2 regions of the Pseudomonas sp. S2_H01 genome follow, and region 2 is predicted to be linked to the other one. Evidence: predicted binding sites of a transcription regulator. Region 2 holds the regulator's gene; the other holds the start of a gene.

The links. The regulator sigma-54, encoded in region 2, starts transcription at its own class of promoters, with help from an activator protein. The targets are predictions, from matches to a motif close to ANTGGCATNNANNTTGCTNT.
Region 1: AB4N84_RS19925 (circularly permuted type 2 ATP-grasp protein) is a predicted target of sigma-54. The motif match lies at 2,381-2,400, and genes of this name have one in related genera.

What each region holds. Positions count from the first base shown of each region.
Region 1 covers NZ_CP162756.1:4,433,428-4,438,546, reverse strand. The annotation lists gene AB4N84_RS19930 (alpha-E domain-containing protein) at 1-925, opposite strand, end outside; gene AB4N84_RS19925 (circularly permuted type 2 ATP-grasp protein) at 938-2,347, opposite strand; gene AB4N84_RS19920 (ribonuclease E inhibitor RraB) at 2,867-3,205, opposite strand; gene AB4N84_RS19915 (hypothetical protein) at 3,458-3,694, opposite strand; gene AB4N84_RS19910 (ABC-F family ATP-binding cassette domain-containing protein) at 3,862-5,119, opposite strand, start outside.
Region 2 covers NZ_CP162756.1:3,522,157-3,527,275, reverse strand. The annotation lists gene AB4N84_RS15755 (KdsC family phosphatase) at 1-261, shown strand, start outside; gene lptC (LPS export ABC transporter periplasmic protein LptC) at 272-844, shown strand; gene lptA (lipopolysaccharide transport periplasmic protein LptA) at 831-1,379, shown strand; gene lptB (LPS export ABC transporter ATP-binding protein) at 1,379-2,104, shown strand; gene AB4N84_RS15735 (RNA polymerase factor sigma-54) at 2,293-3,786, shown strand; gene hpf (ribosome hibernation-promoting factor, HPF/YfiA family) at 3,864-4,172, shown strand; gene ptsN (PTS IIA-like nitrogen regulatory protein PtsN) at 4,185-4,649, shown strand; gene rapZ (RNase adapter RapZ) at 4,652-5,119, shown strand, end outside.

The sequences.
Region 1 (5,119 bases), 910 kb from region 2:
TACCCAGTTGGGCCAGCAACGGAATGAATTCGTTCAACCATTCGTGGAGGCCTTCCTCAAGGATTTCGTCGATGCCGGTGTAGCGCAAACGAGCATCCAGTTCGGCCGCCAGACGCTGTGCCGGACGGCCGTTGGCGCCTGGCAGGCTGGCGAGGATCATGTCCAGTTCTTCCAGGCAGGCACGCAACGAACGCGGAATGTCGGCGCGCAACAGCAACAACTCGGCAACTTGACGCGCACCCGGCGCATCACGGTAGACCTCGGTGTACGCCTCGAACGACGACAGCGCTCGCAGCAAGGCGCTCCACTGATAGTAACCGGCGGCCGAACTGTCGGCCGCCGCATTGGCGGCAGGGCCGCGCAATTCCAGCATTTCGTAACGGGCATCGACCATGCGCAACGTGTTGTCGGCGCGCTCGATGAAGGTGCCCAGACGAATGAAACGGAAGGCATCGTTACGCATGATCGTGCCGTAGGTCGCCCCACGGAACAGGTGCGAACGCTCCTTGACCCACTCGCAGAACCGGCTCATGCCGTAACGGCTCAGGCCCTGTTCGGCGATGCCGCGAATTTCAAGATACGTCGCGTTGATGTTTTCCCACATGTCCGCAGTGATGCGTCCACGTACCGCATGAGCACTGGCCCGCGCCGCCGCCAGACAACTGAAAATGCTGGCCGGGTTGGTAGCGTCCAGGGCGAAGAAATGCAGCAGGCGTTCAGCGTGCAATTCGCCGTGGCGTTCCAGGTAATCGTCCAGGGTGCCGGTAATCAGCAGTGGCATGGCGATTTCATTCAGCCCATCCCCGCGTCCGTCCTGAGGCATCAGCGACAGCGAATAACTGACGTCCAGCATCCGTGCGAGATTTTCCGCCCGCTCCAGGTACCGCGACATCCAATATAAATCCGAGGCAGTTCTACTTAACATTGGCAGGCATCCTTAATCCTCGACCACCCAGGTGTCCTTGGTACCGCCACCCTGCGACGAGTTCACCACCAGCGACCCCTCACGCAGCGCAACGCGGGTGAGTCCGCCAGGAACAACGCGGGTTTCGCGGCCAGCCAGAACGAACGGGCGCAAGTCGATGTGTCGCGGGGCGATGCCGTTCTCGACGAACGTCGGGCAGGTCGAGAGGGACAAGGTCGGTTGAGCGATGTACGCGTGAGGCTTGGCTTTGAGGCGGGCGCGGAAGGCTTCGATTTCAGCAGCCGTCGCCGCCGGGCCGACGAGCATGCCGTAGCCGCCCGAGCCTTGAGTTTCCTTCACCACCAGATCACCAAGGTTCGCCAGCACGTGTGACAGCTCTTCCGGCTTGCGGCATTGCCAGGTTGGCACGTTCTTCAGTATCGGCTCTTCGTCGAGGTAGAAGCGGATCATGTCGGTCACGAACGGGTAGACCGACTTGTCGTCGGCGACGCCGGTACCAATGGCGTTGGCCAGCACAACGTTGCCGGATCGGTAAGCCGACAGCAGACCGGGCACACCGAGCATCGAATCGGGATTGAACGCCAACGGATCAAGGAACGCGTCGTCCAGGCGACGGTAAATCACGTCCACCGCTTTCGGGCCGTCGGTGGTGCGCATGAACACACGATCATCGCGCACGAACAGGTCAGCGCCTTCCACCAGTTCGACACCCATTTCCCGCGCCAGAAACGCATGCTCGAAAAATGCGCTGTTGAACCGCCCAGGCGTCAGTACGACCACACTCGGGTTGTCCAGAGGGCTTGAGCTTTTCAGCGTGTCGAGCAGCAGGTTCGGGTAGTGGTCGATCGGGGCGATGCGTTGTGCGGAGAACAACTCTGGAAACAGGCGCATCATCATCTTGCGGTCTTCGAGCATGTAGCTCACGCCGCTCGGAGTCCGCAGGTTGTCTTCGAGCACGTAATACGTCCCGTCGCCATCGCGGACCAGGTCGACCCCGGAGATGTGGGAATACAAGTCGCGGTGCAGGTTCAGGCCTTGCATCGCCAGCTGATACTGCTCGTTGGCCAACACTTGCTCGGCAGGAATGATCCCGGCCTTGATGATGCGCTGGTCGTGATACAGATCCGCGAGGAACATGTTCAGCGCCTTGACGCGCTGGATGCAGCCGCGTTCAACCACTCGCCATTCGCTGGCGGGGATGCTGCGCGGAATCGTATCGAAGGGGATCAGACGCTCAGTCCCCTGCTCGTCACCGTACAACGTGAAGGTAATCCCGGCGCGATGAAACAAAAGATCGGCCTCACGCCGACGCTGAGCCAGCAGCTCAGGTGGCGCTTCGCCCAACCAGCGGGCGAATTCCCGATAATGCGGTCGGACAGTGCCGTCCACATCGTACATCTCATCATAAAAGGTGCGGATCATGCCGTACTCCTTGTCACCATGGACACAAGGGCCTTCGCAAGGCCCGTGCCAGCGGCATAAACGCTTAAAAATCAACTGGTTGAATAAACCCGCGACAACCTTCGCACCATTCCTGTGCAAGAAGCGCCCTAACCAATTCTCCTACGCTTCATAGAGAAGCGTCCCGCCACTGAAAAATCTATTACCAGCATAGCCAGAGATGATTTCCCGACGGGATTTTGTTGCCTGATAATCGCGCCATCAACGCAGATACGCCGCTCTCGACTGTTCGAGCGAGGTCTATGTGAACCGGATTGCTCAACGAAATTCCCTTTACGCCGCTCACACCCGAGCGGCTTTTTTTTGCCCTGTTTTTGGTAACCCCAACCCGCTGACTTCCTGAATCGGAACAAACGTGTGGGAGCGACCCCCTTCACGACAGGCCACATCACCCGACAGAGAGACATCGTTTGATCGACCGCATCGCGAATGAATTCGCTCCCACAGGTACTGCATCTTCAGAGGCAAATGCTCTGACCCTCAATGAAGCCGCTTGATCTCCTGTTTCACGCCCCAGCCTTCGACTTCACCGTCGAGCCCGATAATCGCTGTCTGAAAGTCCTGCTCGAAATCACCGATACCGTCATAAGTGGCGTACATCAGTTTGCTCAACTGCAGGTGCCACGCGCCGTCCTCTCGGGCGTTGATCTGTGTATTGAGGGATTCACCGCGAAACTTTTCCGCTGCCTGACGCGCCCGCTCCTCGTCCGGAAAGATGGCGTAGAACTCGATGGGGTGGATACGCGCGAAGTCGAAACCGCCTTCTTTCATGCGGCGCAGTACGTGACTGCTGATGTCTTCTTGGTAGGTCGTGCTCATGAAACGTCCTCCTATGCAACGATAGATAGAGTTTCAACGATCCCGAAAACCCTCCCGCTCGGAGAGGGAAAACGACAGTTCATCCGTCGCCCGGGACTCAAGCATGTCGCTGACAAGGCCGATGCTGCTATTACAAATCAGGCATCTGTACGCGAGCTGGCTCGGGTAGATGCATCACCGGCCTCACTTGCAGACTACGCCCATTAATAGCGTGTTGCCAATTGGCAGATGGGGGTGTTCGCCAAGGTTTTTTCATGAAGCCTCAACGATGGAATTGATCTGTACCGCGTTCTGCTCCTTGAGTGTCTTGACCGTGGGTTCCTGTGTCCTGCCGTCAAGGTCGTTGAGGTCGAGATCCTCGGTGACCGGGGACAGGATCCGCCGCAGGCGCTGAGCAGCTTCCTCCACACTGGGACGGTGCTCGCATTCAAGATCGAGGGTCTGCTGCACGCCATCTTTATCCTGAAACGAAATAGTCCAGACTTTCATCAATGTCTCCTCAGTCAGGCCGCACATGGGCCTACCGAAATCGGACTGCGTTTTTTTGTTATTCGTTCAACGCTCTTTGCCGTTTTCAGGGAGGTTGCAGATGAGCTAAAGATAGCGGTGCAGAGAGTGTTCTGCCTTTCGCGAATTGTTTGAAAAGACCGCCCCCATCACCGATCCACCGATAGATGATAAACATGCGCATCCAAACCAATGGATCGCAAAAACTCGCTGTCGTGGGACACGACAATTAACGCACCTTCGTACTGGTTGAGCATCTGCTCCAGCGCGATCTTGCTTGGGAGATCAAGATGGTTATCAGGCTCGTCCAGCAATAGCAGTTGCGGTGGGTGCTGCGCGTACAGCTGCGCTGCTAATGCTATTTTCAGGCGTTCACCTCCACTCAACTGAGCAGTCTTCAAAACCACTCGATCTGCATCGATACCCATTTGCGCCAAACGAGTTCTCGCTTCGGATTCCGGCAACTGTGGATTGCTCTCGAAAAGCCATTGCACCGCACTGCGTTCAGGGCGCTGCAATCCGGCGTGTTGATCCAGCCACGCCACATTGCAATTGCAGATGACCTCGCCTGCGCGTGCCGGCAGTTGGCCGGCAATCACTCGCATCAAGGTCGACTTACCACTGCCGTTGGGGCCCAAGATCGCCACGCGCATAGGCCCGGTCAATGTCAGATTGACCGGTGCCGTGTAACCGAAAGGGAGAATCACATCGTTGAGTTGCACAATCAGCTTCCCATCGGGCACTACGCTCTGCGGGGATAACATCAGGCGCTGAGTGTCCGGCGCACATCTCGCACGAGCCTCGGTGATCCTTTGCTGCTGGTGCTCACGGGCCATCAGCTGATTGAGACGCGATTTTCCCTGACTGTTTTCACTCCGTTCTTTCTGGGCGTTGGTGATCAGCTTGGTTTGATTGCCGTCGCGGGCCTGACGGTCGCCGCGCGCATTACGCCGTTGCTGACGCTCCATCTGCACCACCATCTCTCGTCGCTCACGCTTGGCCTGCGCCCGCTCACCTTGCAATGCCGCCTGAAACGACTGCTGTTTCTGCTCGCGCTCCGCTGCATACTGACTGTAGTTGCCGCCATAAACCGCCAGCCCCAAGGGCGAAAGCTCGATGATTTCACTCACGTGCTCCAATAGTCCGCGATCGTGGCTGATCAAGACCAGGCCGTTGGGCCAGCGATCAATCTGCCCCGCAAGCTTGCGCTGCTGATCAATATCCAAATGGTTACTGGGCTCATCCAGAATGAGCCAGTCAGCCTGGGACAACCACGCCCCGAGCAGCGCAACCCGCTGCCGCTCGCCGCCGCTAAGGTCTTCTGTGCGCGAGTCGGCATCCAAATGGCCCAGACCGATCTGGGCCAATTCGGCATTAAGGCGTGCAGCGCAATCCCATTGGTCGGCC
Region 2 (5,119 bases):
CTGGTGGTACTCGACGAACTCCTGCAGCAACTGCATCTAAGCTATGAGCAGGTCGCCTACCTCGGCGACGATTTGCCTGATCTTCCGGTCATCCGCCGGGTAGGCTTGGGCATGGCCGTCGCCAACGCGGCCGGGTTTGTCCGTCAACATGCGCACGGCACCACACAAGCCAAAGGCGGCGAAGGTGCCGCGCGAGAATTCTGCGAGCTGATCCTGAGCGCTCAGGGCAATCTCGAAGCGGCACACGCCGCCTACTTATAGAAGTGCATTTATGCTGAGCAAACGATTTCGTACGTTTTTGATCTTCGGTGTGCTGGCACTGCTGCTTGCAGCGGCTGGCTACTGGAACATCAGCCCTGAAAGTTTCATGGACCAGCCCAAGGCTGCCGTGGACGAAAGCGCCATCGACTACTATGCGATGAACGCGCACAGCATTCAGTACCTGCCCGATGGCTCGATGCAATACGATATGACCGCTGACAAGGTCGAACACCTGAAGGCCACCGACGTCACCCTGATGACGACCCCGGTCCTGCAGATGTTTCGCGGATCGGAGTTCCCGTGGCATGTTCAGAGCGTGCGCGCCGAAGTGTCGCCGGGCGGGGATCACGTCGAGCTGATCGACAAGGTTCGCATCAATCGCACCGACGAAAAGAACCGAACCACCATCATCACCAGCACACGCATGACTGTCTTCCCCCAGAAGCAATATGCGGAAACCGCGCAACCCGTTAGAATCGACGGCTTTAACGGCGTGAGCACGGGTACGGGTATGAAAGCCTATCTAAAAGAAAGCAGGATACACCTGCTATCGAACGCAAGAGGACAGTATGAGGCTCCTTAAAACCCTCCCTATTTTGCTCGGTCTGGGCGCAGCACTGGGAAGCGTGAGCGCCTGGGCTCTGCCGAACGATCAGGATCAGCCTATCCGCATTCAGGCCGACGACGCCCAGCTGGACGACAAGCAAGGCATCGCCACCTATACCGGTAACGTGATCATCACCCAAGGGTCGATGAAGGTGACCGGCAACACCGTGACCATGACCCGTACGCCTGCAGGCGACATCGACGTCGTGACCTCGGTGGGCAACCTGGCCTACTTCGAGCAGTTGCAGACGGCCGGTGACACCAAACCCGTTCAGGGCTGGGGCGTCACTATTCAGTACCACGCGCCGCAAAACCGCATCGTGCTGATCGACAAGGCCAAGGTGATCGACAAGGACAGCAACGTGACGCAGGGCGAGAAAATCGTCTACGACACCGTCCGCAAACTGGCGAGTGCCGGCCGAGCCACAGGCAGCAAAGTCACCGAATCGCGCCCTCGTGTCGACATGGTGATTCAGCCGAAAAAGAAAACCGACCAGCAGAAGGCCCAGTAATGGCAACGCTGAAAGCCCAACACCTGGCCAAGGCTTACAAAAGCCGCCAGGTCGTGCGAGACGTCAGCCTGTCCATCGACAGCGGCCAGATCGTCGGTCTTCTGGGCCCTAACGGTGCAGGCAAGACCACATGCTTCTACATGATCGTGGGCCTCGTTCAGGCCGATCAGGGGCGCGTGCTGATCGACGACCAGGACGTCAGCCACCAACCGATGCACGGCCGCGCCCGCGCCGGTATCGGCTATTTGCCGCAAGAAGCCTCGATCTTCCGCAAGCTGTCGGTGTCGGACAACATCATGGCCATCCTTGAGACCCGCAAGGAGCTTGATCGCGCCGGACGTCGCAAAGAACTGGAGAGCCTGCTCCAGGAGTTCCATATCACGCACATCCGCGACAACCTGGGCATGAGCCTGTCCGGTGGTGAGCGTCGTCGCGTGGAAATCGCCCGCGCACTGGCCACGGCGCCGAAGTTCATCCTGCTCGATGAACCCTTTGCCGGGGTCGACCCGATCTCCGTGGGTGACATCAAGCAGATCATCTACCATCTCAAGGCCAAGGGTATCGGCGTTCTGATCACCGACCACAACGTCCGCGAGACCCTCGACATCTGCGAAACGGCCTACATCGTTAACGATGGGCAACTGATCGCGGAAGGCGATGCTGAAACCATCCTGGCCAACCAGTTGGTCAAAGAAGTGTATCTCGGCCACGAGTTCCGCCTGTAACCGGACGATGACAAGGGGTTGGCCGGCGACCGCAGTGTGCGCCTGACCGCCAACCTCGTTTTAATTGTCATCACACCCTAGGCAAACACTCCGGTTTCAGGCATATAATTTGCTTAAGTTGGCGCCCAGGCGCCCCAGTAGTGGATGGCGCGCATGTGCGCCGGCGAATAAGGTGTTAAGTCTCTGCCATGAAACCTTCGCTAGTCTTGAGAATGGGCCAGCAGCTGACGATGACGCCGCAGCTGCAACAGGCCATCCGCTTACTCCAACTGTCGACGCTGGATCTCCAACAGGAAATCCAGGAGGCACTGGAGTCCAACCCTATGCTCGAGCGCCAGGAAGAAGGCGACGACTTCGATAACGTCGACCCCATGGCCGACAACATCGAGCAAAAGCCCAACCCGGACGTTCAGGAACCGACTTATCAGGAGTCCGCGCCCACCGTCGACAACCTGGAAGACGGCGAATGGAGCGAGCGCATTCCCAACGAACTGCCTGTCGACACCGCCTGGGAAGACGTTTACCAGACCAGCGCCAGCAGCCTGCCCAGCAACGATGACGACGAATGGGATTTCACCACGCGCACGTCCGTCGGTGAGAGCCTGCAAAGCCATCTGCTCTGGCAGTTGAACCTGGCGCCGATGTCCGACACCGATCGCCTGATCGCTGTCACGCTGATTGACTGCATCAACAACCAAGGCTATCTCGACGAGTCCCTCGAGGAACTGCTGGACGCTTTTGATCCAGAGCTCGATATCGAACTGGACGAGATCGAGGCCGTTCTGCACCGCATTCAGCAATTCGAACCTGCCGGCATTGGTGCTCGCAACCTCAGCGAATGCCTGTTGCTGCAACTGCGTCAGTTACCGGCGAAGACCAAATGGCTCGCGGAAGCTCAACGCCTGGTCGGCGATTACATCGACCTGTTGGGCAGCCGTGACTACGCGCAACTGATGCGCCGCATGAAGCTCAAGGAAGATGATCTGCGCCAGGTCATCGAACTGGTGCAAAGCCTGAACCCGCGTCCAGGGTCCCAGATCGAGTCCACCGAAGCGGAATACGTCGTTCCCGATGTGATCGTGCGCAAGGACAACGAACGCTGGCTGGTCGAGCTCAATCAGGAAGCCGTTCCGCGCCTGCGGGTCAATCCGCAGTACGCTGGCTTTGTGCGTCGTGCCGACACGAGCGCCGACAACACCTTCATGCGCAACCAGTTGCAGGAAGCGCGCTGGTTCATCAAAAGCCTGCAGAGCCGTAACGAAACCCTGATGAAGGTTGCGACCCAGATCGTGGAACATCAGCGTGGTTTCCTTGAGTACGGTGACGAGGCGATGAAACCGCTGGTATTGCACGACATCGCCGAGGCGGTCGGCATGCACGAATCGACGATCTCGCGCGTGACCACGCAAAAGTTCATGCATACCCCGCGCGGCATCTACGAACTGAAATACTTCTTTTCCAGCCACGTCAGCACCTCTGAAGGCGGCGAATGCTCGTCTACCGCCATCCGCGCGATCATCAAAAAACTGGTTGCCGCGGAAAATCAGAAAAAGCCGTTGAGTGACAGCAAGATCGCTGGTTTACTGGAGGCACAAGGCATTCAAGTGGCCCGTCGCACCGTCGCCAAATACCGCGAGTCTCTAGGGATAGCGCCTTCCAGCGAACGCAAGCGATTGATGTAAGGGTCACAGGCCACAGCGTTCCAGTGGCAGGCAACCAAGCCTGCCTCTTAATGCACTGGCAACGAAGGAGAAGCTGTATGCAAGTCAACATCAGTGGACACCAACTGGAAGTGACCAAGCCCCTGCGCGAGTACATCGAGCTGAAGCTGAAAAAGCTCGAAGGGCACTTTGACAAGATTACCAACGTGCAGGTGACGATGGCCGTCGAGAAACTCAAACAGAAGATCGAGGCCACCCTGCATATCCACGGTGGAGAGGTGGTTGCCAATGCGGAGCATGACGACATGTACGCGGCAATCGACCTGCTCACTGACAAGCTAGACAGACAATTGCTCAAGCATAAGGAAAAGCAGCAAAGCATCCTCAAAGGTGCGGCCGCTCGCTGACACTCCCCATCCATGATCCGACTTGAAAACATTCTGACCCCTGGCCGTTCACTCGTGAACGTGCCAGGCGGCAGCAAAAAAGCCGTCCTCGAAGAGATTGCCAAAATGATCGGGCAGCAGGTGCCCGAATTCGACTGGCAAACCGTCTACGAAAGCCTTATTGCCCGCGAGAAGCTGGGTTCTACCGGCTTCGGTAACGGAATCGCGATCCCTCACTGTCGACTCAAAGGCTGCACGTCTCCGGTCAGCGCAGTGCTGCACCTGGAAAAGCCTGTCGATTTCGATGCCATCGACGGCGCCCCGGTGGACCTGCTGTTCGTGTTGCTGGTCCCTGAAGCCGCCACCGATGCACACCTCGAATTGCTCCGACAGATCGCCAGCATGCTCGACCGCGCCGATGTGCGCGCCAGCCTGCGTAACGCGAAAAGCAGCGACGAACTGTACAACGTCGTGCTCCACGTACAGAACGGGCACTGACCATGCGCATGATCATCGTCAGCGGTCGCTCCGGCTCCGGCAAGAGCACGGCCCTCGATGTTCTGGAAGACAGCGGTTTTTACTGCGTCGACAACCTGCCCGCTGGCCTGCTGCCTGAACTGGCCGAACGCGCACTGATCAACACGGAGCTGGCGGAACCTCTGCTGGCAGTGTCCATCGACGCCCGCAACCTGCCCAGTCACCTGACCCGTTTTCCGCGAATGCTCGAAGAGGTTCGCAGCCGGCACATCCGGTGCGATGTACTGTTTCTGGACGCCGAGGAGTCCACGCTGCTCAAGCGGTTCTCCGAAACCCGCCGTCGTCACCCGCTGAGCAATGCGACACGCTCGCTGGCCGAGGCGATCCGTGACGAGAAAACCTTGCTCGGGCCGATCATCGATCTCGCCGACCTGACCATCGACACGACCCACCTGAACCTCTATCAGCTGCGCGATACGCTCAAGTTACGG